2 linked regions of the Alloacidobacterium dinghuense genome follow. The protein of the gene in region 1 binds, or shares a complex with, the protein of each later gene. Links are inferred from orthologs where the notes say so. Each region holds a gene or a part of one and is shown on either strand. Other genes may lie near its edges.

What was found.
Region 2: the proteins of dinB (region 1) and dnaN are in contact, whole or in part, in a solved structure (PDB 1OK7), measured with the Escherichia coli proteins. The link is inferred for Alloacidobacterium dinghuense from one-to-one orthologs.

What each region holds. Positions count from the first base shown.
Region 1 is NZ_CP060394.1:4,276,983-4,280,124, forward strand. The notes cover bases 1-2,817. They hold dinB (DNA polymerase IV), read left to right. Parts: upstream 1-783; coding sequence 784-1,851; downstream 1,852-2,817. Other genes in these bases: H7849_RS17615 (beta strand repeat-containing protein), read left to right, coding at 1-210; H7849_RS17620 (hypothetical protein), read left to right, coding at 420-701; H7849_RS17630 (Fpg/Nei family DNA glycosylase), read left to right, coding at 1,899-2,798. In the rest of the region: H7849_RS17635 (hypothetical protein), read right to left, coding at 2,825-3,142. UniProt on the Escherichia coli protein: Poorly processive, error-prone DNA polymerase involved in translesion repair and untargeted mutagenesis. Copies undamaged DNA at stalled replication forks, which arise in vivo from mismatched or misaligned primer ends.
Region 2 is NZ_CP060394.1:5,132,754-5,135,922, forward strand. What follows is about bases 248-3,091. They hold dnaN (DNA polymerase III subunit beta), read left to right. Parts: upstream 248-1,006; coding sequence 1,007-2,176; downstream 2,177-3,091. Other genes in these bases: H7849_RS21420 (prolyl oligopeptidase family serine peptidase), read left to right, coding at 248-429; H7849_RS21430 (sensor domain-containing diguanylate cyclase), read left to right, coding at 2,260-3,091. Also shown: more of H7849_RS21420, read left to right, coding at 1-247; more of H7849_RS21430, read left to right, coding at 3,092-3,169. UniProt on the Escherichia coli protein: Confers DNA tethering and processivity to DNA polymerases and other proteins. Acts as a clamp, forming a ring around DNA (a reaction catalyzed by the clamp-loading complex) which diffuses in an ATP-independent manner freely and bidirectionally along dsDNA.

The sequences.
Region 1 (3,142 bases):
AACGCCAGCGCGATGACGCCTACAGGTGCGCAGATTGCATGGTCTACCCACTTGCTTAAGTCGAGTACAGGTCAAACTGTAAGCACAGAAGATACCTTCTCGGCCTCGCCATTGAATGCAACGCTCTCGTCCTCGCTGCAGGCCCAATGCTCATTCGTCCAAACGCTTGGCAGCGGGCAAGGCATATGTAGCTGCGGCACAGGTGACTAGGGTTCCTCACCTCCGCACCTCGTAACCCGGCGCTGGTGAAATCCTCCCATCAGCGTCGGGGATCTCAGAAAGAAGCGTCCGGTATTCCATCGATCTCCTCCGACGATTCCATCCTTGTTTCTGACCGGGAAATATCTCAACGACAAAAATGAGGGAATTGACGAGAATCGATTCATCGTCACAGGAAGCTCGATCGAGGAGATGAAACCATGCCACACGTAGACCCCTGGTTGGCACTCGGCGTCTTGCTATCCACTGCCGCTACGGACGCGGTATATGTTTTGTTCAATGCGGCAGTATCATCGCATCGGCGCGTGCCCGCTGCAACATGGAGCAGCGTATGGTATCTGCTCTCGGCGTTTGCCGTCATCAGTTACACCAAGAATTGGGTTTACGTTGTTTTTGCAGCTACCGGTTCCTGGATCGGCGCATACATATCGATGACACTTTTGCGCAGGCCGAAAGGAGTGCCCGGACCGGTGGCGAAGTGATGCCGCGCTTTCCGGACCCAGAGCACAAAGCTTTTTGTGCCCATCTTGGTCTCTCTGAACACCGAGCATATGATGTTGCCAGATGACAGTGCGCAAGATCGTCCATATCGACATGGACGCGTTTTATGCCTCGGTGGAACAACGGGACGATCCGCTCCTGCGCGGCAAACCGGTCGTAGTCGCATGGAAGGGTAATCGGTCTGTAGTCTGCGCAGCTTCTTATGAAGCACGAAGTTTCGGCGTGCGTTCAGCCATGCCGAGTGTTCGTGCAGAGCGTTTGTGCCCCGTCGCCGTCTTCATCCCGCCTGATTTTCCTCGATATCGCGCCGTCTCGCGCAGCGTACGCGAGATTTTTGCACGCCACACCGATCTGATCGAGCCTCTGTCGCTCGACGAGGCCTATCTCGATGTGACCGAAAACAAGAGCAACCTGTCGACAGCTACCCGCGTAGCGCGAACCATCCGGGAACAGATTCGCGAAGAGTTGCATCTGACCGCTTCTGCGGGCGTTGCCCCCAACAAGTTTCTGGCAAAGATTGCGTCCGATTGGCGCAAGCCCGATGGTCTTTTCGTAATCCAGCCCGAAGATATCGACACCTTTCTGCCGCCGCTGCCTGTCGGCCGCATTCCAGGCGTGGGAAAGGTCACTGAAAGGAGGTTGGAGGAAATCGGCATTAGGACCGTGGGAGACCTGCGCAGTCTGGAGTTGGCAGTTCTTGAGAGCCGTTTTGGGCGCTATGGAATCCGGCTGCACGAGCTTGGCCGCGGCATAGACCACAGCCCGGTTGTTCCTGACAGGCCAACGAAGTCCATCTCCGCGGAGGATACTTTCGAGCATGACGTACTGTTAGAGCATACAGAGCCGATGATCCGCCGACTCGCTGAGAAGGTCTGGATGGCTACCAGCAAAGAGTCTCGCATCGCACATACAGTGGTTCTCAAGCTGAAAACAACGGAATTTAACATTCTGACCCGCAGCCATACACCGGCTTCTCCTCCGTCTTCTTGTGAAGAGTTAACAGAAATTGCGTTGTCGCTGAGAGGACGAGTGGAGCTGGGACCGGAGCGACGTTTCCGCCTTGTCGGCGTGGGCCTGAGTAATTTCTGCGACCACAGAGAAACTCCTGCGCAGCCAGTGCTCTTCGAATAACTTCAACCGGGTTGCATAATCACGAGCCTCCGTGCAATCTGATAGCCATGCCGGAGTTGCCCGACATAGCCGCCTACATCAGCGCACTGGAATCTCGCATCGCCGGACAGCCGCTTGAGCATGTCCGAATCAACAGCGCCTTTCTACTGCGTACGGCACGGCCGCCCATTTCCGATGTTGAAGGCCATGTCGTGGCAGAGTTACGCCGTATCGGCAAGCGCATTGCCATGAAATTCGACAATGATTTGTGGCTCGTGTTCCACCTGATGATTGCCGGCCGACTGCACTGGAAAGCAGCAGGCGCGAAACTGGCCGGGCGGAATAGTCTGGCAGCGTTTGATTTTCCCAATGGTTCCCTGGTGCTGACTGAAGCGGGCACAAAGCGACGAGCATCCTTGCACGTCTTTGCGAATGAAGAGGAATTGCGTTCGGTCGATCCTGGAGGTATTGAAATTTTCTCAAGCAATCTCGATTCGTTCCGCATAGCGCTCACCGCGGAGAACCGCACCCTCAAACGCGCTCTTACTGATCCGCGTATCCTCAGCGGGATCGGCAACGCCTATTCCGACGAGATTCTGTATGCGGCGCAGTTGTCACCCATTACTCTCACGCACAAGCTGCAACCTCAGGAATGGGAGCTGCTGTTCACAGCTACCCGCAATACTTTGCAACTCTGGATAGACCGGCTCAGCAATGAGGCGAAGTCTGGATTTCCGGAAAAGGTCACAGCATTTCGCAAGGACATGGCAGTGCACGGACGCTATGGAGAACCATGCCCGCGATGCGGCCAAAAAATTCAGCGCATTCGTTATGCCGATAACGAAACAAATTATTGCGCAAATTGCCAGACCGGCGGAAAGGTCCTCGCTGATCGTAGCTTGTCGCGTCTGCTGGGATCGGATTGGCCGCGTACACTGGACGAGTTGGAAGCGCTCAAGCGACGCTGATCGTTTTCGGTCTTAGATGCTGCATGCTACCTCGTGACGGCGGGAGGCGTACGCATTCGCTCTTTCAAACTCTTTGCGAGCTTCTCAATCGCTTCGGCCTTTTTGGTGACAGCGATGGATAAAGTATTCTTGTTGCTCTTATCTACCTCGGCCTTTAGTTCCTGGGCAAGCTGATATAGCTTCTGCGAGTCCGCGGCAAATTGAGCCTGGCGCGCATCTTCCGGTGATGTCGCATGGTCTGTGGCTGGCTTCGAGTCAGAGGAGTCGTTGGCTTTCTCATCCGGAGTCGTTGCCTGTTGCGAAGATGCAGGTTCGGACTGGCTACTCTGTTGCGCTTCTTGCTG
Region 2 (3,169 bases), 860 kb from region 1 along the record:
CATAACGCTTGGGACAAGGCCTATGCCAACCCAGACCTGCCTCGGTGGCTGCTCTCACACACTCTAAGCCAGATTCCTACGCTCCAACCTGCAGCCGAATACTTTCTTGTTCCGGTGCATCCGGTGCCTGCCAAGGTTAACCCTTCCATCTATGATGCCTACGTCGGCCAATACGAGGATCAGGGGATTATCCAGACCACAGTCTACCGACAGGGCGATTCTCTTTACGCCAGGAGTCGCGTAGGTGAAAGTAACGAACTTTTGCCCGAGAATCCGACCACCTTCTTTTACATTTCCGGAAGTCCAACGCGGCTCATCTTCCAGAAGGATGCCTCTGGCCAGGTCCGCGGACTCATTTACCACGACGACCGGCACGAGGAATTCTGGCCGCTGGTTACCCCGCGACGCTCAACTTCCGCGCAGCGCTAGCCAACTGCCAAACCGATTTCCATTCCCAAGCCGAGAACAGCGGCATCGCTGTGGATTCTTCGGGTAAGAAGCATCTAGTGGATTTCCCACTATCGCCAGAGGTGCTCTATTCCTGCCTGAAAACGTGCTTTCCACCCTAGCATTGAGTTTTTCCACACGAGCTTTTGATGTGGACCTGTGCACGATGCGGAGAACGCGGTGCGTTTGGGAAGCTTTTGGGCGCATCTTCCAAAGTTTTCGTTTTTAAGAGCCCTACTTTTCTAAAACGTGTACGGCTCGGAAGGAGCGCTGATAGAGATTTTGGGCGAGCTTTCCACTTTTCCGCATTGATCTGCTACGGCTACTATCTATTCTTTAATACTTCATATAGAAGCAGAATTCGTCGCGCCAGTCCGCTCCACTTCGCGCTCTTCCCCGGCTTGCCTGTTACCCTTTGCAAAATTTCCCACTCACCTGCCACGTTTTCCGCAAGCACAAGGTGAGGTTTTCTCACTAGAATGAATTCCATCGGGCTTCGCGCTTCTTTCTTTTGCGCGCGGTGGTGTAAAGTGTGGCAAATCCCTAAAGGGGGCAGAGTATGCCTGGCGTAGGCGTAGAGCAGGAAAAACAAACGGCGCAAAGCGCCATGGAAATCAGCGTGAGCCGGCAGGAATTGCTGCGCGAGCTAACGGCTACCCAGAGCGTGGTTGAACGCAAAACGACGATTCCCATTCTTTCGAACTTTTTGATTGAAGCTGCGGATGACAAGCTGATTATTACCGGTACGGATCTAGACCAGAGCATGAAGACTTCATGCCCGGCGAAGGTCAAGAAGCCCGGTGCGTGCACAATTCCGGCTCGCAAGCTCTATGACTACATCAAGTTGCTCGGTGATGGAGACATTTCCATTAAGCTGCTCGAAAACCACTGGGTTCAGATCCGCGCCGGGCGTTCGAATACGAAGATGGTTGGAATGGCGCGCGCCAACTTTCCCCAAGTGCCGGAGTTTCCGGAAAGCAGCGTCACGAAGATACCCACCTCCTCGTTAAAGAATCTGATCTCGAAGACGATATTCGCCATATCGAACGAGGAATCACGGTACACGTTGAACGGTGCCCTTCTGGTTTTCAAGGCCGAAAGCCTGACAATGGTGGCCACCGACGGTCACCGTCTCGCGCACATTGAAAAGTCGGGCGAGAGTCTTTCGAATATCAGTGGAGAGAAGAAGACGCTGATTCCACGTAAGGCGCTGGCTGAACTTCAGTCGTTGCTGGCCAACAGCGACGAAGAGTATCTCGAGTTTGCTGATGATGATCAAACGCTCTTCTTCCGCATCGGCCACCGCACGCTGACCAGTCGTAAGTTGACAGGCCAGTTCCCGAATTATGAGGCTGTGATGCCTCGCGACAACAACAAGTTCGTCGTCGTACGGAGCGAAGATTTAAACGCCTCGATTCAGCGTGTGGCGCAATTTGCCGATGAGCGCTCGGGGGCAATCAAGATTCGTATCGAGCAAAATGAGCTCAAGATTTCGTCTTCATCGACGGATTCAGGCGAATCGGAAGACGTGATTGAGACTCCTTACAATTTCGACGCGATCGTAGTCGGATTCAATTCCGCCTATCTCTTGGACTTTCTAAAGGCGACGGGAAATGCCGGCGAGGTTCGGTTGGAGTTCAAGGACGCGCAATCAGCTGGGCAGATGCGCCCTGAAGATGGCGCGGATGACTACAAATATCGCTATATCATCATGCCCATGCGCATCTGATCATCGCCGTATTCGGGCGGCAATGATATGATAGTTCTCAATTTCCCGTCTTGCCTTGGGTCGACCGAGCCGAAATTCTGAATATGCGCGCGAAACGTTGCTGGGGTCAGACCCTCGCTTTTTTCAACGCTTTTCGTCCTAGACACCTTCTGACGGCCAACAGATCCGGTGCAACGGATCACGACCGGTTCTTCGCCGCGGCAGAGTGCACTCTGGACGACTTCTACATATTCGACAGTATCCCCGATGCAACGGGAGCCATTGTCGACTTCAGCTTCAGCTACATCAACCCTAACGCTGAGCGGCGGCTCGGCGTACCCCGCGAAGCCCTTTACGGCAAAATCCTCACCGAAGTTCGGCCGTTCATGATCAAATCCGGCCTCATCCACAAATACCGTGAAGTCGTCCGCACCGGCATTCCTTATACCTGCGAAGTATTCATCGACGACGAGATGATCAAAGGTACCTGGCTCAACGTCCAGGTCGTCCGGCTTGGCACTGGCATCGCCATCACCAGCCGCGACGTCACCGAGCACCGCCGGCGCTCCGATCACGTCAACTATCTCGCGCATCACGACCACCTGACTGGCCTCGCCAACCGTATGCTGCTCCACGAGCGTCTCCGCTTGGCGATCCTCCGTGCGCAGAATCACGACCAAAAGGTTGCCATCTTCCTCGTTGACATCGATTACTTCAAACAGATCAATGACTCGCTCGGCCACGCCGACGGCGACGTCCTCCTTGCGACCGTCGGTCAGCGCCTATTATCGTCTGTGCGCGAGTCTGATACCGTGGCGCGTATGGGTGGAGACGAGTTCGTCATCGTGATGCCCGAATTCCGCACTACGGAAAACGTTGAGCACTGCGCTCAGCAAATTATGCGCAACGCCTCCCAGCCCATGGCGATTAGCGGTCGGGAAGTCAGCCTTACTCTTAGCATCGGCATCTCTATTTTTCCGGAGGGCGGCCGCACCCCCGAAGAACTCCTCCGCA